Regions from separate parts of the Neobacillus sp. KR4-4 genome, predicted to be linked through region 2. Evidence: riboswitches for the same ligand, from Rfam matches in the RefSeq annotation. Region 2 holds a riboswitch; the other holds the start of a gene.

Region 1 (15,337 bases), on a different contig from region 2:
ACATCAAACAAATTTAAGAAAATTATGTACCTATATTATTTACATTCGTTTCTTATTTTATATTTTTTTCTTTCGTTTGTCGAGAGCAAAAAAGAACTCGGGTGAATTTGTATTCTTTCTCTCTGCTTAATACTTAGTGTAAAATAATGATATCGCAAATTCAATTGGAGGTACGAAAATATGAAATGGCAGCAAATTCCATTGGGGGCACTTCAAACTAACTGTTACATCGTAGAAAATTCTGACCGAGCATGTTTAATTTTTGATCCCGGCGGTGAAGGGAAAAAGCTCATTCAGTTGTTGAATAATAGAAAACTGAAACCTCTTGCTATTATTCTAACTCATGCACATTTTGATCATATCGGAGGTGTCGATGAAGTAAGGGACTTTTATAAAATTCCAGTATATCTTCATAAAAAGGAAGAAAACTGGCTTGGTGATCCTGCGCGAAATGGTTCACAATTTTTTATGATTCAGGATTCAATAAGAGTCAATCCCGCTGATCAGATTATTAATAATGAAGGTGTTATGAAAATTGGCGAATTTGAATTTAGCATTTTTCATACTCCTGGTCATTCACCAGGAAGTATCTCTTGTTATTTTGAAGAGCAAGGCTTTGTTATCTCTGGAGATGCCCTTTTTCAAGGCAGTATTGGCCGTACAGACCTAATGGAAGGGAACGCATCACAGTTATTAAAAAGTATCCACGATAAACTGCTTGTATTACCTGAGGATACGTATGTATTATCTGGTCATGGACCTGTGACAACCATTGGTGCAGAAATGGATAGTAATCCATTTTTGAATGGATTTTAGCAATTAGGGGAGACGATATAGAAAAACCCTTCTCCGAAATGAGAAGGGTTTTTCTGGGGGATATTCTATTCTAATATGGGAGGGGATAAAGTTTAAGCTACTATCCTTACAATATTATAAAGTTTTCACTGTGTCAATAGTGTTTATTTGAAAAGGAGTATATATGGACACATTTTTTAGAACATTAATTTCAACTTCTCCCAATGAGTTAATTTCCTATGAAAAATACATTGGCTCAGCATTGTATCATCCTGAATTTGGCTATTATATGAAGGATAAACAAAAAATTGGGCGGCAAGGTGATTTCATAACAACAAGTAATATTTCTGATATATATGGAAGAATGATGGCAACTTGGTTTTCTCACGTATGTACCAATTCACAACTTGACCCAGTATTTTGTGAAATAGGTGCTGGAAATGGACGATTTGCCAAAGCGTTTTTACAGGAATGGAAAGAAAGGATTCAAACGCCTTTAACATATATTATTGTTGAAAGCAGCCCTTTTCATCGAAAACTGCAACGGGAATTGTTAATGGATGATTTTCCCATTGTTCAAGTGGAGAACATCAACGAAGTTAACGCATTTGAAGGAATGATTTTTTCAAACGAACTCTTTGATGCATTACCAGTTCATGTCATTGAAAAAGAAAATCAGGAACTGCAAGAAGTTATGATAGGGATTCGAAATAATGAACTGTATGAACAAAAGGTACCTTTAACCAATACTGATATCAAATTGTTTTTAAAGGAAAGCCAGATTGAATTAAAGGAAAAGCAGCGGTTGGAGGTCCCGTTAGCCATGGTGGAGATGATAAAGGGAATCTCCCGTGCATTGATAAAAGGGATTGTAGTAACAGCTGATTATGGTTATACAAATGAAGAGTGGATGGACCCTAGAAGGGTAAAGGGGAGTTTGAGAGGTTATTATCAGCATCAGCTGATTGATGATATTTTGCAAAACCCTGGTGAAATGGACATTACCACTCATATCCATTTTGATTATTTAATTCAAAAAGGGGAACAGGAAAACTTAGAACTTGTTTCAAAGCTAAGGCAGGATGAGTTTTTATTACAGGCAGGTATTCTGAAAGAATTAGCAAACCATTACGATCCCAATCCCTTTTCAGAGGTAAGCAAACGGAATCGAGCGATTCGCAGTTTGATTATGCCTTCAGGAATTAGTTCCTATTTTTATGTGGTTATCCAGCAAAAAGAGCTAAAATTAAAATGGAGTGATTTCTTCAGCGAATAAAGAAAAAACGCCGGAATTTTCCGGCGTTTTTTTCTAATGGTTACTTAATGTCCTGCACCAGGCACCATCATGAACGTTGTCCAATAAGTGAAGCCTGCGAAGAAAACTGTTAAATAAGCTCCGAATACCCACAAATACATGCGCTCGGATAGTTTTAGATAGCTAAGCAGAACGAAAAAACCTGTTTGGGCTAAGAATAACATTGCCGTCTTATCCATATCACCAAGATAAAACATTACTGTAAAAATGCCCGTCCAGAAACCACAAACTCTGAACATGCGATCCATATGTATCCCTCCTTTTACCCTTCGATCCCATCATTACAATATTATAAAGTAAAAGGAGGTACAATGTAAATAATGGTTTCGATTTAGTTTGTTACAAGCGCTTGATAAGAACAAGTTTCACAACCAGAAATAATATTTTCTTTTTCAATTAACTCAACTGATTCAAAAAGTGCTCCAAACATTCCTTTTAAGAATTCATGGTGCATACTGCAAACTGTTTCCGAATGATCTTCTGCCACTTCTTTGAAAGGGCAATTGAAAATTTGGAAATAGATTTTTGTTTTATCGCCATTTGCTTCAAATTCAGGATAAAAACCAGCAAGCGTTGCCGCACTTTTTAATATTGTGAGCTTTTGGTCAAATTCTAATTCCTCTCCAAACGCCCTTTTTGCCTTTTCTTGTTCAATCAGCTCTGCACCGAAACGCTTTCCAGTATGGAAAAGTGCTTTTTTACCAATCTCTCCAAGTGAAATCATGGTTTGGAATGCGACTTTAGATAAGAGCATGTAGTCACGAAATGGGAAATGCAATTGTATTACATCATCTGAGAGACGATATAATCTACTCGGTCTGCCGCCTTTACCAGTTTTCTTAGTTTCAGACACTAACATGTTCACATCTTCAAGTTTTGATAAATGTAATCGTGCAACATTTGGGTGAATATTAAAGTTTTCTGCCACTTCTTGTACTGTTACTTCTTGATGACGTTTGGTAATGTATTGATAAATATAGTACCGCGTTGGATCTGATAAAACGTTTGTTATCTTTAATGTTTGTTCCATCATTGTTCACCTCGGACCCCCATAATTTATTCCATTATAATACAGCCCTTCTAACATGGGAATGAGGTTAACAATGTTAACACAGTATGTTTAGAAAATGTTCACAATTTGCGACTTTATATTGTAACAATGTGTTAAAAGAAAGCAATTTTAGGTTATAAAATCATTTGTCAACAGTAAAATTATCATTTTTTGAAAAATAAGGCATTTAGAGAAGCTACATTCTTCGCCTTTTTTTAACTTCAAAATAGAGGATGTAAGGAAGTATACCGAACCAACGATACCAGAAAGAAGCTTTTGTTTCTTTTCGTTCGGTACGAAGACGCTTCCTTTCATCCTTTGGTTGATCTGCATATTTTACAATCGTTTGAGTCATGAATTTTACATAATCATTGGTTTTCATGGACATTCACCTGCCTTTAAATTTCATGAACAAGTATGCCCATATTTAGTTATTTCAATTCAAGCCATTTGGATAATCGTTTGGTCCGCGTATCAAAATATCCCCTTCCGTTAACTGTTATACCATCATTATTGAGGTGCAATGTAAAATTGACCTTTTGAATATACCCTATGGGTGTTTCAGTTTGGTAATCCATGTTTCCCTTTACATACGGCACCGTCCCTTTGGCAGGCAGTATGCCAGTCTTTTGAAAAATCGATTCAATCTTTTTTACTGATGAGAGGAAATAATACTCCTCGAGCATGATGGTATTCGTTTCGTGAGCAATTTTTCTTTCAGATAAAAATACTTCCATTCGGCTCGAAAGAAATAATAAAAAAATGATTAGAAGGCACAAGGTTAGTGGGTAAGTGAAGCCACTCTCATTATTTTTCATGGAACATTCAGCCAATTTCCCATTGAGAAAGCAATTACTGAATTTTTTCTTCCCCTTAGGTCAGTTACATCGATTTTGACGGCATTATTTAAGAGAGTGAACGAATGCTGTGAAACATTTTGGAGGAGTATCTCATGACCAGTTGAATTGACACGGCGCCTAAGGTTCGTTCCGTATTTTTCATACTGAATGGTTTCCGCATCTTTTGTTAGAATTAAGCGATTCGAGATCACCTCTGCTCGACTGGAAAGCCGAATCTCCTTTTTAATTTGGCTCGAAAAAACATCCCACTCCATAGCTTGTAAAGAAGCCTCCGTATCCTTATGATTAAGAATTATTTGGAATAATGGTGTCATAAAAAAAATAATTGTTGTGAAAATAGAAAAAGAAATAAGCACTTCAATGAGTGTAAAGGCATTATCATTCAAGCAGCCCGCAAACTTCAACTTCAGGAAGGAACGAATTTTTTTCAACTCTCACACACACCTCCTTTTGTCCAGCCATCTCACTGTCCTTCCATATGATTTGAAATTCAATTCCATTTTGAATAGAAGTGGAATTTGATGTTCCATGATTACTGACTAAATTCGCATGTAATTCTTCGTACATCAACTGTCTAGACATATTTTCTAATTCCAATTTCCGGGATTGTTCTCTTAGTTCGGTCAATAATGGCAGTAAAAACAAACTAATTATGAACAATGCTGATAAGGAAAGTAGAAGCTCAAGCAGAAAATAGCCTTTAGAACTCCTTAACATAAAACCGTCCCTTTCCGATTAACAGGGTCATTTGATAGGTTTTATTTTTGGTTTGGATGAGAAAGGTACCAAACTGGTTCACATTTCCATCGTTTAGGAATTTGAAATATAAGGGTATGGAAGCTTCAGCAAGATAAATATTTCTTGAATAATTTCGTACGAGGATTGGCGGAAGGTCGCTCCTCAATAACATGTAATACTTATACTGCGTTGGAAGAATAACAACGGATACTTCATGTTGATGAGATATAGCATATTGTTGTGAATAATATAGGTCTGCTTTTAATTGGGTTAAAAAGGCCTCATCCTCCAGGACTGAGTGCTGCGGTTTTAAGGAGAAGACTGTAATTGAGGAGATAATCATGAAGATGAAGAGAACTAACAGGGACTCAATTAAAGTGAAGCCATTTTGATCGTTTTTCATTGGGGATTAGTTACTTTCTGTTGAAGTTACATTGCCATCAACGTCTATTGCAACTGTATTCCCATTCGGACAACCTTTTGAGTCTTCCTTTAAATATCCTTCTGATTTTAGTTCCGCAATTGTGGGGATTTTGTTTTTGTCCATTTCATATGCTTGAACTTGAGCCTGGACCATTTTCACGTAGGCCTCACAGCCTTTATTGTTGATATTTGAATTATGTTTTGCAACGTTAGGAATTGTAATAATTAACAGTACTGAGATTACTAGCATAACAATCATCATTTCTATTAATGTAAAACCTTTTTCATTTTTTATCATTCTAACTAACCTCCAATTTTTTTAAATACCATCAAGCAGGTGAAACATGGGTAAAAGAATAGCTAAATACATTGACACGACAAGAAATCCAATAATGATGTAAAGAATAGGTTGAATAGTTGCTAAGCGTTTTTGAATCATTTCTTCCATGTTTGTGATACAGTGCTTGCTGAAAAATAGCAGTTCCTGCTCCAACTTTCCATTCTCTTGTCCATGTTTTACAATCATCGGAAATTCTTTTTCGAAGTATGACATCGTTGCCAAAATTGACTCTAATCTTTCTCCGGTAATTAGCTTACTTTTAATTGCAGCAGCTAAGTGACTGTAAAAAGGATGTCTGAGATTCTGTTCAAAAAGTAGTAGTGCTTCAGAAACCGATAATCCACCGGAAAGTAAGAAGCTTAGTTGAATGGAAAAGTAGTGAGTGAATAGTAATTTGAGGATCCTGCCAACAATTGGGATGCGAACTAGATGTGCCCTTTGTTGTAGGACGGTGAGCTTTCGAAATATCAGCAAATAATACATTGTTCCCAATGATAGAGTAAAAAGCAAGATGCCGATCACGATTGGAAAATAACGATCGAAAGCGTAAACGACATTCATAAAAAAATTTGCTTCTAGACCAAGGGACGAAAAAAGACTTGTGAACCTTGGGAGTAATGTATTTTCGACGAAAATAAATAGAAATCCTGTAATGACAATGAGCAAAGCAGGATACTGAAGCAGTTTTAGAAGCTTGTGTAAATCTTTATCTTTAAGTAATGCAAGTTCACTTCCCTCCAGCAGAGCATCCGCAAAGCAGCCATGTTGTTCGGCAAAATAGACATAACCGACTAAATCTTTTTGGAAGCCAAGATTATTTAGTGCAACATGAAATGGTAGACCTTTTTTCAATTCTTCTAAACAATCATTAAGTTCCTCCTTTCGTTTTGAGGGTAATTGTAATGCTATGGATTCAATTGCAAGTGCAATTGGATATCCCCTTGCCAAAAGTTCACCAGTTCTTCTCAAGAAATTTGCTTGTTCATTCACTGTCCATTTATGACGATTCATCATCATACACCAATCGCTCGTATTCAGATTCTTGAATATAACCAAGGGCAATACCTTTGTTTATTACATCTTTTAAGGTGCGGTAACGCGTATTTATTTTATCACCTTGGGCTGCCTTCATTACCCCGTGTAAATTTCTTCCTGATAATAGTTCAAACACACTTGCGCGTTTCCATCTGTTATAGGAATAGCAAATAGGTGTGCAATCCCCCTCGCAAAAAGGGCACGAGAGTTCCACCAATCTTTGTGCGGTAATGGCAATCAGTGTCTGTTCAACTTCTAACCAATTCACACCAAACTCTCGCAGGCGATAAACTGCCCCCTTTGCGTCGCGAGTATGCATTGTGGAGAGGACAAGATGGCCTGTTAAGGCAGCTCTTACTGCGATTTTTGCCGTCTCAGCATCGCGAATTTCACCGACCATAATAATGTCTGGGTCATGACGCAGAATTGCCTTTAGACCAGCCGCATATGTTACGCCTGCTTTTTCATTGACCTGTATTTGCAGGACGGAGTCATAGTTTTTTTCGATGGGATCCTCGAGCGTGATGACATTGCGGTGAAATAGGTGGGCTGTTTCATTTAAAAGGGAATAAAGTGTAGTTGTTTTGCCGCTGCCAGTTGGCCCGGTGAAAATGATAAGTCCATGAGCATGTTTAAGAAGGGCGAGTAGTTTTCGTGTCATTGACGGGAATAGTGAGAGTTGGTGAAAAGGGATTTGTTCTTGCTGTGGGAGCAGCCGGATGACAAGGCTCTCTCTGTTATTAGAAGGAAGCGTGGATAGTCTTAAACCCATTAATTGTCCGCCAACTTCACAAAAAAATGCTCCGCTTTGTGGCCGTCTTCTTTCACCGATATCCATATTGGCTGTGAATTTAAAATGTGAAATTAATCTGTCGCATTCGTCTTTAGGAAGGGATAGTCGGGGAATGAGTTTGTTGGTTAATCGTAGTTGAATGAGTGTGTCATTCTTCCTTGGAATAATGTGAATATCTGTTGCCTGATTCCTTGCCGCATCGGCAATAATTCGATTTGCTAAGATTTCTATCGCGCTAACAATAGGTACCACCGCCTTTAATATTTTTCATTTGATAATATTCGACAGCGTTCCTGCTTATCCTTCTTTATTTTCAAAAAATATTTTTATTTTTTCAGCAAAATAATATTAGGGTGTCAGGCACCATGTGAAATTTTCACATGGCGCCTGACACCCTCATTTTGTGCCTTTATATGGCTTTGTCGGTTAGATAGAAGAGGCCTCCGTTGATGAAGGATATGGATATTTTTGGTTCGTATTGCTCTTTTAGGGCTAGTTTTTCCGTTTCGAAGTTTTCATTTTCTTCTTCGACATCTTCATAAAAATGGTTTAAGAGTCGTAAATCCTGCTCCCAGCGTTTTCTTGCGTCTTCAGCCCAGGTGTGGTCATCTTTCTCAATCACGGAAGTTAGATACGCTTCTATCCTTGACATCCCACTTTGCGGCCTCACTAATGGTGATAAGGTAAAGGAATAATCCGGAATTTTTGGTGTTAACGGTATTTGCAGAAGCCTGTCATGGAAATCTTCGACCATTGTTCCGTTTATGAGTTGTAAACCGATGGACTTAAAAATATCACGCTTACGATCACATTGATATGAGATTTTAACATTCATACATAGCCATGGCATCAAGGGGGTCTGCCTGTTCTGATGGCAATGATTTTCGTAAAGCCGCATATAGCTGGCTAGTTTCTTAGTTGAAGCAAAAATTTGATGTAGACGAGGAGAACCAAAATGAATGATTTCCCCTTTTATATTTTCAGGAGCTGCATCTTGATTCGTGATAAAGGTTAGCCTCATCGGATTTGGAATCCCGCCTGTTTTTTCTAAATAATGCCAGTAAAAAGGGCGGTTCATTAATTCCTTGTCAAGTTCCACTGTTAACTGAACCATTAAATATCCAGGGCCATTCTCCACAATTTCACAATCATTAGCCAGAAAATAGGTCAATAGAAAGTTATGAATTTCCTGCTGCTGCATGGGAATCTCCTTTCTTCATCGATTCTGCAAATTCAATCATTGATGATAAGTTTTCCATTTTTATGCGCATTTCCCCTTCAGTAGAGGATTGTCCGAATATATCTATTAAGTGGTCTTCAATATTGCCAAATTCCAACTTTGTTAAAATATCGTCCAGTTCGCCGATTACTTTTTCGAATAAATGGATTTTTTCATAAAGAAGCTTTAAGATATGCTCCTCGACCGTGTTTTTTATTGCAAAGTTATAAATCATGACATCTTTTTCCTGCCCAAGACGATGAATACGACCAATCCGCTGTTCTAGCCGCATTGGATTCCATGGCAAATCGAAATTAATTATATGGTTGCAAAATTGAAGATTAATTCCTTCGCCGCCCGCTTCTGTCGCAATTAGAACTTGTGCATGCTTTTGAAATAATTCTCTCATCCAGTCCTTTTTCCCGCGCTTAAACCCGCCGCGAAAAGGGACAGATGTTATTCCATGCTGTTTTAAATACCATTGTAAGTACATTTGAGTGGCTCGATATTCTGTGAAAATAATCACTTTATCATTTACCTTTTGAATTAACTCTAATGCTTTTTCCGCTTTGGAATTTTTCTGAACAGCTTCGACCTTTTTCATTAAATATTGAATTTGTTCTTCGAAAGCTGGAGTTGGATTTTCCTTTTTTTGCAGCATATTCTTTAATGTATAAAAAACGGCCTCTCTGCTGCTGCATGCCTCACGCTGCAACGTCATGACTGAGAATGAACTAGTTTGTACCCAATTCCCTTCACTTTTTAAGTTTGTAATTGACTCGTAAAGATCTTTCTCCTCAGGGGTACATTCAATTGGAATCGTCTCAACATGCCGTTTTGTCCATTCGATTCCTGTATCTGCCCGCCTGTTCCGAATCATGACCTTGTTTACTAATTCTTTTAAATGTTCATCATCATTTAAGGATCGTGCATCACGCTTGTATTTTTCATAGAATGCCGTTTCGCTCCCTAAATGTCCTGGTTTTAATAACGAAACCAGATTAAAAATTTCCTCGACTCGGTTCTGAATCGGTGTTGCCGTCAACAATAAACAAAATTTCTTTTTCAGATTTTGAACAAATTCGTAGTTTTTTGTTTTGTTATTTTTTAGTTTATGTGCTTCATCAATGATGATGAGATCATAGTCTTGTTGGTAGATAATGTCGCGATGTGGATTACGTTTTGCTGTATCAATCGAGGATACGACGACATCGCACTGTTCCCACACATAGCTTTTTCTTTGTGATATAGCAGGAATGAAAAATTTGCTATTTAGCTCGGTCGACCACTGTGTAACTAAAGAAGCAGGGACAAGGATTAATACCTTTTTCACCAATCCGCGTATCATATATTCTTTTAGAATTAATCCAGCTTCAATTGTTTTTCCGAGCCCAACTTCATCAGCAAGGATAGCTTTTCCGTTCATATTTTCAATTACTTGTTTCGCTGTTTCGAGCTGGTGTGGAAGCGGGGTTAAATTAGATAAATGACTTGGTGCCAATAAACCGTTGAAATCAGGAACAACGAGATGTTTTTCTACTCCAATTGCTAGTTTAAAAAGCTCCCAATTCCCCCATGGACCATCGTTATCGATTCTATGTAAAAAATCATCCTTCCAAGAGGAATCAAATTCAATTTCGATCGACATGGTGTCAACTCCTTTTTTACAATTTCCAGCTTTATTCTTTCAAATAAAATTATTGCCCAATGTATTATTTTAATGGTAGGATGATTATAGTCTTGAATGTTTTAAATATTTTAATAAAGTAATTTATTTTATAAGTATAATTAGTATGACCAATTTGGATAATATTATAATGCGAATGATAACAAGGGGAGAGACTACCTTTGTAGCGCCGAAGGAGCAAGCAGAAATGTGAATCTCTCAGGCAAAAGAACTCTTGTTTGACGCAGCTCTGGAGAGTGCTGATTAGACATTTACAGCCACCAAAGGGGAAAGCCTTTAAAGGTAAACTTTCAGGTGCAAGGACAGAGACCTTCCTAATTTTTCATGGGAGGTTTCTGTCCTTTTTTATGGTTATCCTAAGAATAGTATGTGCCAAAGATTGAAGGGGGATTAAGAATGTCTGAATTAAAACGAACTCCGCTTTTTGATGTGTATAAGGAATGGGGAGGAAAAACCATTGATTTCGGTGGTTGGGAGCTGCCAGTTCAATTTTCCAGCATTAAAGAAGAGCATGAAGCTGTTCGCACACGTGCAGGATTATTTGATGTTTCCCATATGGGTGAAGTGGAAGTAAAAGGCAAGAATAGCTTGGATTTTTTACAAAAAATGATGACAAATGACATTTCAAAAATTAAAAATGGCGGTGCCCAGTACACGGCCATGTGTTATGAAAATGGCGGTACTGTCGATGACCTGCTTGTATATAAAATTGAGGACAATCATTACCTGTTAGTTGTTAATGCATCAAATATTGAAAAAGATTATAAGTGGCTTGAAGACCATGTAACTGGAGATGTTACTTTAGAAAACTTATCAGAAAAAACAGCGCAGCTTGCCCTTCAAGGACCACTTGCAGAAAAAGTACTGCAAAAGCTCGCTGGGAATACGGATTTGAGTGGGATTGGTTTTTTCAAATTCCAGCAAGAAGTAATCCTTAATGGGAAAAAATCCTTAGTATCAAGAACAGGATATACCGGTGAAGATGGTTTTGAAGTATATTGTGATGCAGAGGATGCAGTTGATCTTTGGAAAGATATTTTAGCAGCAGGTAAGGAAGACGGAGTAATTCCTGTTGGATTAGGTGCCCGCGATACACTGCGTTTTGAAGCAGTATTAGCACTTTATGGCCAAGAACTTTCTGCAGAAATTTCACCACTAGAAGCAGGGATTGGCTTTGCCGTGAAATTATCCAAGGAAGTTGATTTTATTGGGAAAGAAGCATTAATCCAACAAAAGGAAAAGGGCTTACCAAGAAAATTGGTAGGAATTGAAATGATTGATCGTGGGATTCCACGTCATGGGTACCCAGTATATAGTGGGGATCAGTTAATTGGTGAGGTTACAACAGGCACTCAATCACCAACTTTAAAGAAAAATATTGGTCTTGCTCTAATTAATTCGGAATTTACAGGCCTTGAATCCGTTGTTGAAGTGGAGATTCGCGGTAAACGCTTAAAGGCTACTGTCGTTCCAACACCTTTTTATAAAAGAGAAAAGAAATAACAGAAGGGAGTTAGTTTTATGAAACATCGCTATTTACCTATGACTGAACAAGATAAGAATGCTATGCTCGAGGCAATTGGTGTTTCCTCTATTGATGAACTGTTTAGCGATATCCCTGAAAAAGTAAGATTTAAGGGTGAATACAATATCAAAGCAGCTAAGTCTGAAACAACCTTAATGAAAGAATTGTTTAATATGGCTAGCAGGAACGCTGACCTAAAAAGAAATGTTTCTTTTATTGGTGCAGGTGTATATGACCATTACATGCCTGTTATTGTCGACCATGTTATTTCTAGATCAGAATTTTATACAGCTTATACACCATATCAACCAGAAATATCTCAAGGTGAACTTCAAGCAATCTTTGAATTTCAAACGATGATTTGTGAATTAACTGGCATGGATGTGGCCAATTCCTCTATGTATGATGGCGGAACAGCACTTGCTGAAGCAGCAATGCTTAGTGCGGGCCATACAAAAAGAAAAACAATTATAGTCTCTAGTGGCGTACATCCTGAAGCACGCGATGTTCTTAAAACATATGCAAAGGGTCAGTACCTCAATGTGGTCGAAGTACCTGTGAAAGATGGAGTTACGGATCTAGAAGCATTAAAAGGGCTCGTAAATGAGGATGTTGCAGCTGTTATTGTCCAATATCCAAACTTCTTTGGCCGAATCGAGCCTTTAAAAGAGCTGGAAGAAATTATCCACGCAAACAAGTCCATGTTTGTAGTTTCAAGCAATCCATTATCCCTTGGGGTGTTAACACCACCAGGTAAATTTGGTGCTGACATTGTTATTGGTGATGCCCAGCCATTTGGAATTCCAACCGCTTTTGGCGGACCTCATTGCGGCTATTTCGCAGTTACTACTAAGTTGATGAGAAAAGTTCCTGGACGTCTTGTTGGACAGACGACAGATGACCAAGGCCGTCGTGGGTTTGTTTTAACCTTGCAAGCTCGTGAACAGCATATCCGTCGTGATAAGGCGACATCAAATATTTGTTCAAACCAAGCATTAAATGCCCTTGCAGCATCTGTGGCAATGACAGCTTTAGGTAAAAAGGGTGTACGTGAGATGGCGGCTGCCAACTTACAAAAGGCTCATTATGCAAAAAATGCATTTAAGGAAGCTGGCTTTGAAGTGGTATATGATGGTCATTCATTCAACGAATTCGTTGTAAAATTAAATAAACCTGTCAAAGAAATTAATCAACAGCTTTTACAAAAAGGAATTATTGGCGGCTATGATTTGGGTCGTGATTATCCAGATCTTGTTAACCATATGCTGATTGCTGTAACAGAACAACGCTCGAAGGAAGAAATTGATACTCTAGTGAAAGAATTGGGGGATTTCCATGCATAATCAAGACCAGGCACTCATTTTTGAACTTAGCACACCAGGCCGCATCGGTTATAGTCTGCCAGAAATGGATGTACCAGAGCTAGATCTCAATGGACTTCTTCCTGATGGTTATATTCGTACGGAAGAGCCAGAACTTCCTGAGGTTTCAGAACTTGATATTATGCGCCACTACACGGCACTATCAAAAAGAAATCATGGTGTTGATTCAGGATTTTATCCACTCGGCTCTTGTACAATGAAATATAATCCAAAAATTAATGAAAATGTAGCACGCTTTAACGGCTTTGCACATGTCCATCCGCTGCAAGATGAAAGTTCTGTACAAGGTGCACTTGAACTTTTATATGATTTGCAGGAGCATTTAATTGAAATTACCGGGATGGATGAAGTGACTCTGCAGCCAGCAGCTGGAGCACATGGGGAATGGACCGGTTTAATGATGATCCGTGCTTACCATGAAGCCAACGGTGATATGAAACGTACAAAAGTTATTGTTCCTGATTCCGCACACGGGACAAATCCAGCATCAGCAACAATTGCAGGTCTAGAAACCATTACCGTTAAATCCAATGAACATGGTCTAGTTGACCTTGAAGATTTAAGAAGAGTGGTTGGTGAAGATACTGCAGCATTAATGTTAACCAATCCGAATACGCTTGGTTTATTTGAAGAAAACATTCTTGAATTAGCTGAAATTGTTCATGAAGCAGGTGGAAAGCTTTATTATGATGGAGCTAACTTAAATGCGGTTCTTTCAAAAGCACGTCCGGGAGATATGGGGTTTGATGTGGTTCACTTAAACCTTCATAAAACGTTTACAGGCCCACACGGTGGCGGCGGTCCTGGTTCTGGCCCAGTCGGTGTCAAAGCAGATTTGATTCCGTTCCTTCCTAAACCAATTATCACAAAACAAGGCGATGAGTTTGTTCTTGATTATGATCGCCCACTGTCAATTGGTCGTGTGAAGCCATATTACGGAAACTTTGGCATTAATGTTCGTGCGTACACATATATTCGCTCGATGGGTCCGGATGGATTAAAAGCAGTAACAGAGTATGCTGTACTAAACGCGAACTACATGATGAGAAGGCTTGCTGAATATTACGATCTACCATTTGATCGTCATTGTAAGCATGAATTTGTCCTTAGCGGAAGACGTCAGAAGAAATTAGGTGTCCGCACATTAGATATTGCGAAACGACTGCTCGATTTTGGCTATCATCCGCCAACCATTTACTTCCCGTTGAATGTAGAAGAATGTATCATGATTGAACCGACAGAAACCGAATCAAAAGAGACATTAGATTCATTCATCGATATTATGATCCAAATTGGTAAAGAAGCTGAGGAAAATCCAGAAATCGTTCAAGAAGCCCCACATACAACTGTGGTCGGCCGTATGGATGAAACAAAAGCTGCTCGTAAGCCAGTCTTAAAATATCAAAAAGCTTAAATATTAGAAAGGTCAGATTCGAAAATGGAATCTGACCTTCTCTATTTTTCAAAATAAAAAAGGCCCCGAAATACGGAACCTTGTTTATCTCGTTATTTCTTCGTTTTAACTTTACCAGACCATTTTTTAAACCCGCCTTGTAGTTGGGTTAGATCCCGGTAACCTTTTCGGTGTAAGAATTGTGCAGCACGGGCGCTGCGCATCCCACTTTGGCAGTATAAATATACCGGCATATCAGGTCGAATTTCTTTCATGCGCATTTTCATTTGTGACATGGGGATATTACGTGATCCTAAAATATGGCCGCCTTCGAATTCGTTTGCTTCACGAACATCTATTAGTTGTGCCTTTCTGTATCCCGCACGGAATTCTTCTTCTGTTACCGTTTTAACAATCCTTTTCTGATAGAAATAGGTGAAAACGGAATAGATGATAACTGCTGCAATGATAATTAATAAGGGATAAAGTGAACTCAATTTCTTTTTGCTCCTTTCAAGCTTTCCTGCACTAGTTTATTATATAAGCCAATCTCATAAAGATAAAGATGAATGCTAAAAAATCTTTTCAAAACTTCCTAAATTAATTATAGCAGAAACATCTTATTTTGAATCTATATCAGATTTTGGTAGACTTAAACTCGTAATAATATAAAAAATGAGGTCATTATAATGAAAAAAGAAGTTTGGCGTTTTATTGATACTGGAAATAGCTCACCATCTTTTAATATGGCTTTAGATGAGGCGCTGCTCGATTGGCATAG
Region 2 (15,337 bases):
GTTTCTCTAAAGCTTATCAATCAACAACAGGTATTGCTGGATATACATTACTCTATAATTCCTATGGTATGCAGCTCGTCGCACATAAGCATTTTAATTCAAAAGAAGACGTCCTGCTAAACGGTACTGATGTTTTATCAATAAAAAGATTGGTAGATAAAGAATTAAAGAGAAAAAAGGTAAGAGAAACAAATATTGGAGAGAAATTATTACAGGAAATCTCTATTTTGAATAATCTGAGAGAACATCGCTATATGGATTGACAATAATTATGACATGGGGCAGGAACACTGCCCCAGTTTTTTTGCATATAAAAAATCAAGGTTTGATAAATGGGGAGAGAAAAAATAAGGAGAGGGGACATTGGTGTCCTCTCTCCTTAATTATATTGTTTTTATATATTGCAATTTAGAATTTAGGCTATGACAGGTTAGTCCTTTAATACCAATAAACGTTCTTCGATCTCGTTTATATTAATAGTCCTTTGTGAAACTCCTGTTTCCATTGCAGCCTTAGCTACTGCAGCGGCAACATGTGCAGCTACTCTAGGATCAAATGGATCAGGAATAACATAATCCGGGGTAAGCTCTTCATCCTCAATTAACCCAGCAATCGCATAAACAGCTGCTAGTTTCATTTCTTCGTTGATTTCTTTTGCACTAACGTCTAAAGCACCGCGGAAAATGCCAGGGAATGCTAATACGTTATTGACTTGATTTGGAAAGTCCGAACGGCCTGTCCCGACAACAAATGCTCCAGCTTCCTTTGCTTCTTCCGGCATGATTTCCGGAATCGGATTTGCCATTGCAAATATAATAGAATCACGATTCATGGAACAAACCATTTCTTTTGTAACAGCACCAGCTGCTGATACTCCAACAAATACATCCGCCCCAACAAGAGCATCTGCCAGTGTACCTTGCTTTTGTTCTTTATTAGTGATGCGTGCCAGTTCCTCCTTAAAACGATTCATCCCATCTGGACGACCTTCATAAATGATTCCTTTTGTATCACATAAAATAACATCTTTTACACCCATATTAAGCAGTAGCTTAACGATCGCTACCCCTGCAGCACCTGCGCCGTTTGCAACAACACGAATATCTTCTAATTTTTTGTCAACGAGTTTCAACGCATTAATTAACCCTGCAGCGGTTACAATGGCTGTGCCATGCTGATCATCATGGAAAATTGGAATATTACAAATTTTTCTCAATCTGTCTTCGATTTCGAAGCATTGCGGTGCAGCAATATCTTCCAAATTCACACCACCAAAAGTCGGCTCTAATAATTTAACGACCTCGACAATCTTGTCTGGATCTGATGTATCTAAGCAAATTGGGAATGCATCAACATCTGCAAATGATTTGAATAATAAGGCTTTCCCCTCCATGACTGGCATAGCGGCTTTAGGTCCAATATTTCCAAGCCCTAATACAGCTGTGCCATTGGAGACAACAGCAACGAGGTTTCCTTTTATTGTATAGTCATACACTTTGTTTTCATCTTTATAAATTTCCATACACGGCTCAGCAACCCCAGGAGAATAAGCAAGGCTTAAATCCTTTGCATCACGCAAGGGGACCTTTGACATAACGCCAAGTTTTCCTTGCTTTTCCTTATGTATCCTTAATGCTTCTTCATGTAAAATTGACATAAATTTTTTTCTCTCCCATTTATTAATCATTATTTGTATTGCGACTTTATTAAAAAAATATAAGTTACTATACGGATGATAATAATATAATTTTCAGAATAATAAAAATTGATAAAAATTATACTTATCTATAAGAAATTTTTATATGGAAAAAAAAGGATTTTATTATAGAGTGATCATCCTAGATTGCAGCCCATTAAAGTACTTTTCTCTTTTCTAATAAAATGAAAAAAAGAGAAGAGAAACGTCACTATCGCGTTTCCCTTCTTTTGGTATCTATTTATTTCAACATACTATCTAAATAGCGGATTACTTCAATTGGTTTTCCGGAAACTTTCTCATCCCGTTCTTGATCTTTAACTAGCTTTTCTTTTGCTTTCCTTAATACTTTTTCCTCAATAGCTTTCGGAACGACTACAACCCCATCAGCATCCGCTACAATGATATCTCCGGGGCTTACTGAGGTTCCCCCGCAAGAAATCGGCACGTTTACTTCTCCCCAACCACCCTTAGCACTTGATGCAACAGTCGTACCTTTGCAGAAGACTGGAAAATTAAGCTTTTTTACACCAAGGATGTCACGAATAACCCCATCGGTTACGATCCCTGCAATTCCTAATGTTTGTGCAAGTCCAAGGATAAAATCCCCTGCAATGGTACGATAGCTATCACCTTTGGCATCCACTACGAGAATATCTCCTGGCTTGGCTTCACGAATCGCACGTAACACGCATTGATTATCACCAACAGGCATTTTTACAGTATAGGCACGACCTGCTATCCTGTATTCCTCTTTTAATGGTTTAATTAATGGATCCATGTTATTTAATCCTTGCATTGTGTCAGAAATGCATGTGGTTGGAATCCCATGAAATGCTGAAACAAACTCGCTCATTGAGTTGCCCTCCTTTAATATTGTAATAGAAAGTTAATCTATACTACTAAAAACATTGGACTTTTAATAATAGTAAAAAATAATGGATGAATAAAACCAAAAGGAATCTGAAAAAGGGGTGTAAAATTTCATGTCACCATTAATCCTATTCAATTAGATAGGTAATTATGAGAGAGTTTACATTTTTGAAGATAGGGGAGGGGGGACAAAGGTGTAAGATGAAATGGATTTCCGTAAACCTATTAAAAAAAGAGAGGAAATATCCTCTCTCCGTGAATAAACTAAAAAATAGACTCTGCACTTTATATTTAGTTATCTAAAGGCTCTACTCTTTAAGCGTTCTGCTAAAGGTACTACAATGATACCTGCTATTACGACCTGCATGATGTTACCAGGGATGGAGCCGAATGGCTGTATCCAATTACTATAAAGGATCACTTCTGCAAAATAATAGCCAACAACCTTAATTATTAATGCGGTGGCAATTGCTAGAGTGTGAACAAACATTTTATTGCCAGGTACTTTTTCGGAAATAAGTCCGACTACAAAGCCCATAGCACCTACGATGATAAATGTGAATGGGGACCAAATAGCCCAGCCTGAGATTAGATCGAAGAACCCCATACCGAAAGCTCCAGCTATGGCTCCTGTTTTCTTGCCGTAAACCAGGGCAGCAATAAAAAGTGGAACGTTGCCCAGATGAATAAGCCCGCCGTTACCCATAATTGGGAGCTTAATGTTAATGAACATCGTAGCTAAAAGAGTTAGGGCAATGAATAATGCATTGATGACAATGACTTTTGTCTTAGATGTTGTTTTTGGTGGTGAGAATGTGGATTCCATATGTTAACCCCTTCTTTTTTTAAAAATAATATCATACAAATAATATTTAATAAATGGAATTTTGAAACATTTATTAGATTTTAAGGTAATTTTCCACATCTACCGATAAAGAAAATCCATATAAATAGGAGTAAAAGAAAATAGGAGTAGAAATCATTGGACAAACAAAATAGCAGATTTAGATGGATTGTATTTGCTTCTGTCATGTTTACTTATTTATTGATGGCGAGCCAACGAACTGCACCGGGGTTGATTACAGAACAAGTGATGAAGGATTTTAATGTAACTGCTACAACGATTGGTTTACTTACAAGTATACAATTTTTTGTATACACAGGATTGCAAATCCCAATGGGTATTTTGGCAGATCGGTTTGGACCCAATTTTTTCCTCGTGATAGGTGCCATACTTACTGGCATAGGTACAATCATGTATAGTCTTGGTACCGATGAAATTGTCCTTTTTTTGGCCAGAATACTGACGGGGACGGGGGATGCGACCATTTGGGTAAATATGGTGTTAATTTTGGGCCAATGGTTTAAAGTAAAGGAATTTGTTCGATTAATTGGTTTGGCGGGAATGACGGGAAGTCTAGGTTTTCTTTTTGCAACAGTCCCGTTCTCCATATTAATTAACTTACTTGGTTGGAGGGGGGCATTTTTTTCAGCAGGACTCCTTTTATGTCTTTGTGGAATCCTTCTTTATTTTGTTCTTATAAAAAAACCAAAACAAATCTTTCTTACCAAATCGGCCGCTGTTAAAGAAGTGATACCACGTGAAAAAACGTTTACGATACTACGAAGAATATTCTCGAATCGACAAGCGTGGGCTTTATTTTTTTGTCACTTTGGGATTGTAGGTGCATATGTGGGATTTATCGGTTCGTGGGCAGTGCCTTATGGGATGGATGTCTATGGAATGACTCGTTCAGATGCAAGTCAACTTATTATGATTGGACTGATTGGAGCACTTATTGGTGCTCCTCTAACTAGTTGGATTTCAAGTCGATTAGACACAATTAAACGACCTTATGTTATTGTTCATACTATGATTTTATTGAGTTGGTCCTTCTTTCTTTTATTTAAGGGGAATCCACCCTTTTCCATGCTCGTTCTGCTTTTCTTTATCATTGGCTTTGGTTACGGGGCAAGTGCCTTAACTTTTGCTGTCGTTCGCCAATCTTTTCCGATGATAGAATCCGGCATTGTATCGGGGTTTGCGAATACAGGCGGATTTCTAAGTGCGGTATTGCTGCCAAGCATTTTTGGATATATTTTGGATCATTTTCTGACAGCTTCAGGTAGTGTAGGTAATGGATACTACTACGGTTTCATTACTCCAGTTATCTTCTCTATGATTGGTGTGATAGGCGTGATTTGTATTAAGGAAAAGCGCCAGATGAAAAACATGACTCAAAATTAATAAGAGTCGTGTTTTTTTATTCTATATTTGGCTAACAAACAAGAAGTTCAAAACTTCTGTCATTTGCAACATTTACATAGATATTGTTAGAAAGTTCGAATGTATGGACATCTCTTCTAATAAAGTAAATGTAACGGGAGTAAAAAGGCTTCTTAACCAGAGAACAGCCGGCTAGTTTTATATTATTTTAACAAATGTAACTAAGTGTTTTTAATAAAGGGGGGGGTTAAATGCTGCATATTGTAGCCTGTATCAAGCAAGTGCCTGACACCAAAATTATTAAGATGAATCCAAAAACAAACACGATGGACCGCAGGACAGCGCCCGCGATCTTGAATCCGTATGATGCTCATGCTGTTGAAGAGGCGGTTCGTCTAAAGAATAGGTATGGAGGAATCGTATCTGTTGTAACAATGGGGCCGCCTCCAGCGGTTACCGCTATTAAAAAGTGTATTGAGATAGGTGCCGATGAGGGATATTTAATCACGGACCGCCGGTTTGCAGGTGCGGATACATTGGCAACGAGCTATGCCGTAACAAAGGCGATTGAAAAAATTGCAAAAACGAAACCCGTTGATTTAATCATTTGCGGGAAAATGTCCATTGATGGAGATACCGGGCAAGTCGGACCCGGAATTGCTCGACGTCTCGATATTCCACCCCTTACGTCTGTGAATAAAGTAACGGAAGTCAATCAAGAGGAAGGATATGCTATTGTTCATCGCAAGTTTGAGGAAGGTTATGAAGTCGTAAGGTCCACATTGCCATGTCTGTTTTCTGTTGAAAAAACAATTAATGAAGTACCCTATTCTCCGCTGCCAAACATGCTGAAAGCAGCCAGATATAATCCTCACATCTGGTCTGTCGATGACTTGGAAGAGGTAGATATTAAACAGCTTGGATTGAAGGGATCTCCAACGATTGTTTCCAAAGTATGGGCTCCGCAGAAACCGGCAGGGGGCACGTTCCTTGAAGGTAGCCCCTCCGCACAAGTTGAGCAATTGCTCTCTGTCCTGCTAGAAAAGAAAGAGTTGTTTGAAACAAAGGAGGGAGTGTAATTGGATTTCAAAGATTACAAAGGTGTTTGGGTATTTATTGAACAAAAGGATGGTGTAGTTGCTTCCGTATCCCTAGAACTACTGGGTGCCGGTAGGAAGTTGGCAGACAAGCGGGGAGTGGAATTGGCCGGTATTCTAATCGGGGAAAATGTTAAACAATTAACAAAGACCGTTTTTGAATATGGAGCCGATACTGTGTATGTATATGATCAACCTATCTTTAAACATTATCGGACTGAAACTTTCATGAAGGCGCTGCTGGAGTGTGCTGACAAATATAAACCAGAAATTATTCTCTACGGTGCCACCTCAACAGGAAAAGACCTGGCAAGTGCTGTTGCCACCGATCTTCCGACAGGTTTGACAGCGGATACAACGGAACTTGATGTGGAAGAGGAAACAGGTTTACTACTGGCGAGCAGACCGGCTTTTGGCGGAAATATAATGGCGACTATTTTATGTAAAAAATACCGGCCGCAAATGGCGACAGTACGCGCAAAAGTCATGAAGGCACTGGACCCGGAGCCGGGGAGAAGCGGCAAGATTGTTGAAGAAACTATACCCCTAAAGGAAGAAGATATTCGGACAAAGGTCTTGGAAATTGTAAAGGAAACAGTAAAGAAAGTACGAATCGACGAAGCGGACATTATTGTTGCAGGTGGGAAAGGATTAGGGAGCTTCGAAGGATTTCAGATCATCCACCAATTGGCTGAAACGCTTGGAGGAGCGGTTGGTGCCAGCAGAGATGTAGTAGAAGCGGGTTGGATCGACCATGCTCATCAAGTGGGGCAAACCGGTGTAACGGTCACGCCAAAAATATATTTTGCAATTGGAATCTCCGGAGCAATTCAACATATTGTGGGAATGAAAAACTCCGGGTTAATTATTGCCATAAATAAGGACAAAGAGGCTCCCATTTTTCAGAATTGCCATTATGGAATTGTTGGCGATGCCTTTGAAATCGTTCCTATTCTAATCGAGCAGTTTAAAAATGCTTTAACTAGAGAAAAGGTAAGCCATACCAGAGAGGTTTAAACTAATATTGTTAGGGCCGCCTCGTTTGTTATATTGGGAAACCCAATAAGCAAACGAGGCTTTTTTAGAAGAAATTGATTTTTATAGTTGAAGTAAAGATCGTATTTGATTTCCAAATATTGTTGGAAAAATAAGCACATTGTTTTATGATTAATATCATAGATATTTTACGTTGAGAAAAGAAAGGAATTGGACTTAGTGCAGGTTAGAGAAATTACCGAGAATGAATACTTAGAAGCAATGAAACTATCAATGTATGCTTTTCAATATAAGATCCCGGAAGTTGATATACCGGCTAGAAAAGAATCATTGAAAAATCATACTATTCTAGGAATATGGGATGAAGACGACAATCTGGCTGCGAAACTGCATATTATGCCACTCACCATTTTCATGAAGGATGCCGAATGGAAAATGGGTGGAATCGCTGGAGTTGCTTCATACCCAGAGTTTAGACGAAACGGTTATGTAAACGCACTCATTATCGAATCTTTGAAACACATGCGAAATAGTAATATGATTGTATCGCTTTTACACCCATTTGATATCTCTTTTTATCGGAAATATGGATGGGAGGTTTTAAGTGAACAGAAGAAATTAACGTTTGAAAAAGCAAACCTTAAGTTCCTTGAAACGCAGACAGGTTTTATAAAGAGATATTCCAGAGAGTCCCATAATGAGGAGATTGAAATGATTTACCAGCAATTTTCCACGCAACATACTGGAATGTTAAAACGCGATACAAATTGGTGGAAAAAACACGTTTATAATGAGGATTCACAGCTTGCTGTTTATTACCATTCCTCGAACGAGGCAAAGGGCTATCTTCTGTACCAGGTGAAGGATAGAAAAATGGAGGTGGAGGAGCTGGTTGCTCTTGACCACGATGCGAGAAAAGGGCTATGGAATTTTATCTGCCAGCATGACTCCATGGTTGAAACAGTTACTATGACTCTTGCAACTCACGATCCATTTCCTTATTTTCTGCCGCAGCCAAAGGTGAAAAATGAGTTAGCTCCCTATTTTATGGCAAGGGTTGTCGACGCTGAAGCATGTTTACTGAAATTTCCGTTTATACAAGAAAATGAGTCACTGTTCCTCCATCTTGAAGATACACATGCACCATGGAATAATGGGAGTTATCTGCTAGGAAAGGGAGAAATCAGGGTGTTTAAAGATAAAACGGGAAGTCAGTGTGTTCATCCTCCCAAAAAAGGGATTCAATTAAATATTAACTCCCTTTCAGCGATTCTATTCGGGTACAAGAGACCGATGGAACTTTTTGAAATGGGATATTTGAAAGGTTCCAAGACTGAGATAGATCTTTTCGAAAAAAAGATTCCAGCGATAAAATCGTCATTTTTTGATTTCTTTTAACTTAACGCCAATAAAAATATTCATTCAGGCCCTACTTTTTGTTAGGGCTATTTTTTGTTATTAAAAAAAGGAAAATTCTAAATTTTATTTATTATTTGATTGACAAAGGAATATGTCTATGAGAATATAGCATTGTGAATACGCTTTCAATTTTTAGATAATTTAATATTTTACGATTGATTGTATTGGGAGAGAGTGACGAATGTCGCCGCCGACGGAGCAAGTTCCATAAAATCCTTGGAATTAATCTCTCAGGTAAAAAGAACCACTACATGACGTAGCTCTGGAGAGTGCATATTTCTGGATATGCCACCAAAGGGGATTCGCTTATATGCGAAACAAACTTTCAGGTAAAAGGACAGAGAAGGTGAAACATTGCCTTCTTCTGTCCTTTTTTTGTTGCAAAAATTAACAAAATAATTATTAATCACTACTAAACCCTACATTAGCAATAGCCATATAAAGTGAAGACCATCAAAAACACTTCTTAAATGGCTTTTTTATAACTTTTTTCTACTGATTAAGGAATTAACTCATTTTTAAAATAAGGAGGAGAAATAATTTTAATCGGATGGGACTGACCTTTTTCAAAATAAAAAAGTAGAGGGTGGGAATTCATATGCAGGAACAGAAATTGGATAGAGGCCTAAAAAATAGGCACGTACAACTAATCGCTATTGGAGGAGCAATCGGAACAGGATTATTTCTAGGTGCCGGAAAATCTATACATTTAGCTGGTCCATCAATATTATTTGCTTACTTAATTACAGGTGTCATTTGCTTTTTGATCATGCGGGCACTTGGGGAACTGCTCTTAACCAATTTGAACTATCATTCTTTTGTTGACTTTGTAAGAGACTATTTAGGTAATATGGCAGCTTTTATCACGGGATGGACCTACTGGTTTTGCTGGATATCTATTGCAATGGCAGACTTAACAGCAGTTGGTCTTTATACTCAATATTGGTTTCCCTCTGTACCACAGTGGATGCCAGGATTAATTGCGCTTGTCATCTTGCTAGGTATGAACCTCGCTACTGTCAAGCTTTTCGGCGAAATGGAATTCTGGTTCGCATTAATAAAAGTTATCGCGATACTGGCACTCATTGTCATCGGTGTGTTCATGATTATTAAAGGCTTTTCCACCAATGCAGGAGCATCCAGTTTCACGAACTTATGGAGCCATGACGGCTGGTTTCCAAATGGCATAAATGGGTTTATTCTTTCATTCCAGATGGTTGTGTTTGCGTTTGTTGGCATTGAACTGGTAGGACTTACAGCAGGTGAAACAGAAAACCCAGAAAAAGTAATTCCAAAGGCCATCAATAATATTCCTATTCGAGTTTTGATTTTCTACGTTGGAGCCCTTATTGTCATCATGAGTATTTATCCATGGAACGCGATAAATCCTGCGAAAAGCCCATTTGTTCAAGTCTTCGTGGCGGTTGGAATCGCTGCAGCTGCTGGTATTGTCAATTTTGTCGTTCTAACGTCCGCGGCTTCGGCATGTAACAGTGCCATCTTCAGTACAAGCCGGATGGTATACTCACTTGCCAGAGATAAAAATGCACCTGTACCATTTACAAAACTTACTTCCCGTAAAGTACCTTCAAATGCATTGCTCTTTTCAACTGTGGTCATTTTAATTGCCGTTGTGTTGAACTATGTTATGCCAGAAGGAGTATTTACCCTAATAACAAGTATTTCTACCGTATGTTTCATCTTTATTTGGGGTATTACAATTATCAGCCATTTGAAATACCGAAAAACAAGACCAGATCTAGCAAAAATAAACAAATTTAAATTGCCGTTTTATCCATTTTCTAATTACTTGATCCTAGCTTTTCTAGCATTTGTTCTGGTTGTGCTTGCACTTGCAGAAGATACTCGCGTGGCCTTGTTTGTAACTCCAGTTTGGTTTATTTTACTAATTGCCATCTATAAGATGCGGAATATGAAGGCAAACTATGCAGATCAAGTCAATCAGGAAAAGATAGCAGAAAATTAATACCTAACTCAAAAATGTCTTAGGATCCATTTTTGATACCGTTTTCAAAAAAAGCTTGACTTGGCTTCCAGTAACAATTATTCTGAAAATAATAAAAAAATAGAGCGGATGACGGTTGTGGGAGAGTGCAATTTTTACACGCCACCGAAGGAGCAAGTTCCAAAAAAAACCCTTGGAATTAATCTCTCAGGTAGATGGAACCACAGCGGGACGCAACTCTGGAGAGCGCATTAAAGTTATGCCACCAAAGGGGAATGTTCGTAACAGAACTAAACTCTCAGGTAAAAAGGACAGAGAAGGGAATATGAAGCTACATGCTTCCCCTTCTTCTGTCCTTTTTTGCGTGCAAAAAAGCAGATATTTGAAGCATAAAGGGGAGCCTGAAAAATATTTCAAGGAGGAGTTATCATGAGTTTACAACAGAATGATCAAACCATTTTTGAAGCGATTAAAAAGGAGCAGGATCGTCAGCATCAAACATTGGAGTTGATTGCATCGGAAAACTTCGTTAGCCAAGATGTCCTAGAAGCAATGGGAAGCGTGATGACCAATAAATATGCAGAAGGCTATCCAGGAAAGCGTTACTATGGCGGATGTGAATTTGTCGATGTGGCAGAACAAGCAGCAATTGATCGTTTAACAAAGCTGTTTGGTGCTAAATATGCAAACGTTCAACCTCACTCAGGTGCACAAGCTAACTTTGCTGTTTTTTTCGCACTTCTTCAGCCTGGCGATAAAATCATGGGAATGAACCTTTCACAAGGTGGACATTTAACGCATGGAAGTCCTGTTAGTGTTTCAGGAAAATGGTTTGAGGTTGTGTCTTATGGCGTCAAAGAAGACACTCATTTGATTGATTATGATGAGCTGGAGGAAATCGCGAAAAAAGAACAGCCAAAATTGATTATTGCAGGGGCAAGTGCTTACCCAAGAACAATTGATTTTGCACGCTTTAGACAAATTGCAGATCAAGTGGGTGCAAAATTCATGGTGGACATGGCGCATATTGCAGGACTCGTTGCTGCTGGTCTTCATCCATCGCCAGTTCCATACGCAGATGTTGTGACAAGCACCACGCATAAAACGTTGAGAGGACCTCGAGGCGGTATCGTTTTATCAAACGATGAAGGGATTATTAAAGCGATTAATAAATCTGTGTTCCCAGGAATTCAAGGCGGGCCCCTTATGCACATCATTGCAGCTAAAGCAGTTGCTTTCAATGAGGCTTTACAACCAAGCTTTAGGGATTATGCGAAACAAATCATTGATAATGCAGCAGCACTTGCGGATACGTTAAAGGAAGAAGGAGCAACCCTTGTCTCTGGAGGTACAGACAATCACATTGTTCTTTTAGATGTTCGCCCGTGGAACTTAACAGGAAAAGAAGCAGAGAAATTGTTAGAAGAAGCAGGAATTACTGTTAACAAAAACACGATTCCTTTTGACCCTGCAAGCCCATTTGTCACAAGTGGAATCCGTATGGGAACTGCTGCTTTAACAACTCGCGGAATGAAGCAGGATGATATGGAGAAGATCGGTAAAGTAATCGCTGCTGTTCTGAAGAATAAAGGTAATCTTGAAGTTCTTAAACAAGCAAAAGAAACGACTAAAAATATTTGTGGTAACTATCCACTATTTCAACAGTTAATTACTGTTTAAGAAGGAGACATTCCATGGAATTTCAAAGTTGCTTTGATATAATCGGCCCGATTATGGTTGGGCCCTCGAGTTCACATACAGCAGGTGTTGTGTCAATCGGAAAATTTATATTTGAACTATTAGGTCGTTGTCCAGAAGAGACAAAAATCGTATTTTACGATTCCTTTGCTGAAACGTACCAAGGACATGGAACAGATAAAGCGCTTATCGGCGGATTGCTTGGTATGAATACCGACGATTCACGAATAAAAAATTCGTTGGAGTGGGCAAAAGAGGAAGGTATGCAGTACCATTTCGAGTTTGAAGACAAATGTACTTTTTATAACCATCCCAATACAACGATTGTGACAGCCAAATGCAATAATCGGGCTGTAAAAGTTGGAGGGGTATCCCTTGGCGGAGGTTTATCCAAAATCTTTATGATTAACGGAAGAAAAGTGGATATTCGGTTAAGTTCAGGCGATGATTTTACGTCCCTTGCTAGTCATTTCCAACCAAACGAGAAAGTATTTATGGAGGCAATTTAATGGAAATTAAGTCCATGGAAGAACTGATTGAAGCTTGTGAAAGAGAACAAAAAACCATTGGTCAAATCATGTTGATGTTGGAAGCGAAAAAGTCGGGAAGAGACGAAGAAACCATTATCAGCATGATGGAAGAACGATTGATCAAAATGAAGGAGGCCGTCGATAGCGGAATTAAAGACGGCTCAACAGCACCAAGTGGTATCTCCGGCGGTGATGCGGTGAAAATGTTTAACTATATGACTCAGGGCAATGCCTTGTCAGGAAATTACATTAGTAATGCCATGACGTTTTCATTAGCTACATCTGAAAGCAATGCACGTATGGGGATTATTGTTGCTACACCAACTGCGGGAGCAGCTGGAATTTTACCTGGTGTATTGTTTTCACTTTATAAAAATGACACCTATTCATATAAAGATTTAGTCATGGGCTTATTTACTGCAAGTATGCTAGGTTACGTGATTGCTAACCGTTCCTTTATTTCAGGAGCAGCAGGAGGCTGCCAAGCAGAAGTGGGATCCGCAACGGCAATGGCTGCGGGGACAATCGTAGAGTTAAAAGGCGGTACACCACAACAAGCTGTAAATGCAACCGCCATTGCTATGAAATCATTATTAGGCTTGGTGTGTGATCCGGTTGCAGGACTTGTTGAAGTACCTTGTATTAAGCGAAATGTCATTGGTACCTCGATTGCCTTTTCTGCTGCCGATCTATCACTTGCTGGAGTGGAAAGCCGGATTCCATGTGACGAAGTCATAGAAGCGATGTATAAGGTTGGAAAGGAAATGCCAAGGACACTAAGGGAAACCGCACTTGGCGGGCTGGCGATGACCGAAACAGGTAAAAAGGTAAAAGAACAGTTATTTTGTCGGAAATCTAAATCGGAGGTAACACAATGACTACTAATACATTGTTAAAACGGACACCCTTATTTGAAACATATAAAAAACATGGCGCAAAGGTCATCGATTTTGGCGGCTGGGAGCTTCCGGTACAGTTTTCAAGTATTTTAGAAGAGCATGAGTCAGTTCGTAACCGAGCAGGACTTTTTGATGTCTCTCATATGGGTGAAGTAGTGGTAGAGGGAAAAGATGCAGAAAGCTACATAAACTATCTGGTCACAAACGATGTGACGAAGCTCAGTATCAATCAGGCACAGTATACTGCAATGTGCTACCAGAACGGCGGAACGGTCGATGATTTACTAGTTTATAAATTAACGCATGATATATATTTACTCGTCATCAATGCGGCCAACATTGATAAAGACTTTGAATGGATGAAGCAACATGTAAAAGGAGAGGTAACACTCAAAAATATCTCCAATGAAATTGCGCAGCTAGCCATTCAAGGACCAGAGGCTGAACGTATTTTGCAAAAACTAACGGAAACCAATCTATCTGAAATTGGTTCATTTAAATTTGCACAACATGTTAATGTTTCCGGAATAACAGATATCCTCGTATCACGTACAGGTTATACAGGTGAAAATGGTTTTGAACTTTATTTAGCAGCTGGTCAGGCGGAAGCACTATGGGAAAAACTGATAGAAGCAGGGTGTGAAGATGGCTTAAAGCCATGCGGATTGGGTGCACGTGACACCCTTCGTTTAGAGGCACGTCTTGCACTTTATGGTCAAGAACTGTTAAGCGATATTAGTCCCCTTGAAGCAGGAATCGGCTTCGCGGTGAAAACCAATAAAGAAAGTGATTTTATTGGAAAAGAGGCACTTTTAAGACAAAAAGAAGAGGGATTAAAACGCAAATTAGTAGGAATTGAAGTCACTGGTCGTGGGATTCCCCGTCACGGTTATAAAGTAGTTTCAGAGAGTGGAGAGGAAATTGGTGTCGTTACATCGGGAACACAATCACCCACTCTAAAGAAAAGTATTGGTCTTGCTCTTATATCAGCGGAGTATGCACAAGTTGACACACAAATAAAAGTAGAAATCCGTAATAAACAAATTGATGCAGTAGTAATTAAGACACCGTTTTATAAAATGGGTTAATAAAATCATAGAATTCGATACCCACAGTACTTAATTACATGATAGATGGTCAAATTCAAATACAAAAATGAAGGGAAGTAAAATTATGACAAACGCAACTGCAAGTTTACTATATAGCAAGGAACACGAATGGGTATTACAACTAGACGGAAATCGGGTACGAATTGGAATTTCTCATTTTGCACAAAAACAATTAGGGGATATCGTGTTTGTTGAAACTCCGGAGGTAGATGATGAAGTTACAGTGGAGGAATCGATGGGCACAATCGAATCGGTTAAAGCCGTTTCTGAAATTTACGCTCCAGTATCAGGCACAGTTGTTTGTGTAAACGAGGATTTAAACGATAGTCCTGAGACAATCAATGAACAGCCATATGATGCAGGGTGGTTAGTAGAAGTGGAACTATCTAATCCAGAGGAGTTAAACTCCCTATTAAATGAAGATGAGTATCAGGCGTATATTGAGGGAGGGGAATAAGATGACCAACACATTTAGGTACCTTCCTGATACGAAACAAGATCAAGAGGAGATGCTCACATTTTTAAACATGTCTTCAATCGATGATTTATTTGAGGACATTCCAAAAGAAATACGTTTAGAGGGAGAGTTAAACATTCCAGAAGCGGTTCCAGAGCCGCTTCTGTTGAAAAAAATGCAACAGCTTGCTTCCAAAAATAAAAGTGCAAATAACTATCCAACCTTTCTTGGTGCAGGTACATATGATCACTTCATTCCAAGCGTAGTAAATCATATGATTTCACGTTCAGAATTTTACACAGCTTATACACCATACCAACCAGAAATCAGTCAAGGTGAGTTGCAAGCCATTTTTGAATTCCAGACAATG

Evidence for each region. Region 2 has a riboswitch for glycine ahead of ACE198_RS15425 (amino acid permease). Riboswitches for the same ligand answer to the same signal wherever they lie in the genome.
Region 1: another riboswitch for glycine. It lies ahead of gcvT (glycine cleavage system aminomethyltransferase GcvT); the one in region 2 lies ahead of ACE198_RS15425 (amino acid permease).

What each region holds. Positions count from the first base shown of each region.
Region 1 covers NZ_JBHHJU010000009.1:40,163-55,499, forward strand. Annotated here, with positions in the region: gene ACE198_RS11250 (MBL fold metallo-hydrolase) at 181-816, shown strand; gene ACE198_RS11255 (class I SAM-dependent methyltransferase) at 980-2,071, shown strand; gene ACE198_RS11260 (DUF2626 domain-containing protein) at 2,116-2,358, opposite strand; gene ACE198_RS11265 (helix-turn-helix transcriptional regulator) at 2,442-3,140, opposite strand; gene ACE198_RS11270 (YqzE family protein) at 3,358-3,543, opposite strand; gene comGG (competence type IV pilus minor pilin ComGG) at 3,593-3,979, opposite strand; gene comGF (competence type IV pilus minor pilin ComGF) at 3,976-4,452, opposite strand; gene ACE198_RS11285 (hypothetical protein) at 4,400-4,738, opposite strand; gene comGD (competence type IV pilus minor pilin ComGD) at 4,722-5,162, opposite strand; gene comGC (competence type IV pilus major pilin ComGC) at 5,169-5,480, opposite strand; gene comGB (competence type IV pilus assembly protein ComGB) at 5,502-6,533, opposite strand; gene comGA (competence type IV pilus ATPase ComGA) at 6,520-7,602, opposite strand; gene ACE198_RS11310 (YqhG family protein) at 7,760-8,551, opposite strand; gene ACE198_RS11315 (DEAD/DEAH box helicase) at 8,529-10,217, opposite strand; glycine riboswitch at 10,393-10,480, shown strand; gene gcvT (glycine cleavage system aminomethyltransferase GcvT) at 10,653-11,759, shown strand; gene gcvPA (aminomethyl-transferring glycine dehydrogenase subunit GcvPA) at 11,778-13,124, shown strand; gene gcvPB (aminomethyl-transferring glycine dehydrogenase subunit GcvPB) at 13,117-14,577, shown strand; gene ACE198_RS11335 (rhodanese-like domain-containing protein) at 14,670-15,053, opposite strand; gene ACE198_RS11340 (lipoate--protein ligase family protein) at 15,246-15,337, shown strand, end outside.
Region 2 covers NZ_JBHHJU010000014.1:28,657-43,993, forward strand. Annotated here, with positions in the region: gene fbp (fructose-1,6-bisphosphatase) at 1-263, shown strand, start outside; gene ystJ (NADP-dependent malic enzyme) at 431-1,657, opposite strand; gene ACE198_RS15395 (RraA family protein) at 1,938-2,552, opposite strand; gene ACE198_RS15400 (ECF transporter S component) at 2,865-3,395, opposite strand; gene ACE198_RS15405 (MFS transporter) at 3,552-4,817, shown strand; gene ACE198_RS15410 (electron transfer flavoprotein subunit beta/FixA family protein) at 5,048-5,875, shown strand; gene ACE198_RS15415 (electron transfer flavoprotein subunit alpha/FixB family protein) at 5,876-6,910, shown strand; gene ACE198_RS15420 (GNAT family N-acetyltransferase) at 7,109-8,287, shown strand; glycine riboswitch at 8,464-8,565, shown strand; gene ACE198_RS15425 (amino acid permease) at 8,907-10,295, shown strand; glycine riboswitch at 10,504-10,599, shown strand; gene glyA (serine hydroxymethyltransferase) at 10,704-11,954, shown strand; gene ACE198_RS15435 (serine dehydratase beta chain) at 11,969-12,481, shown strand; gene sdaAA (L-serine ammonia-lyase, iron-sulfur-dependent, subunit alpha) at 12,481-13,380, shown strand; gene gcvT (glycine cleavage system aminomethyltransferase GcvT) at 13,377-14,489, shown strand; gene gcvH (glycine cleavage system protein GcvH) at 14,575-14,967, shown strand; gene gcvPA (aminomethyl-transferring glycine dehydrogenase subunit GcvPA) at 14,969-15,337, shown strand, end outside.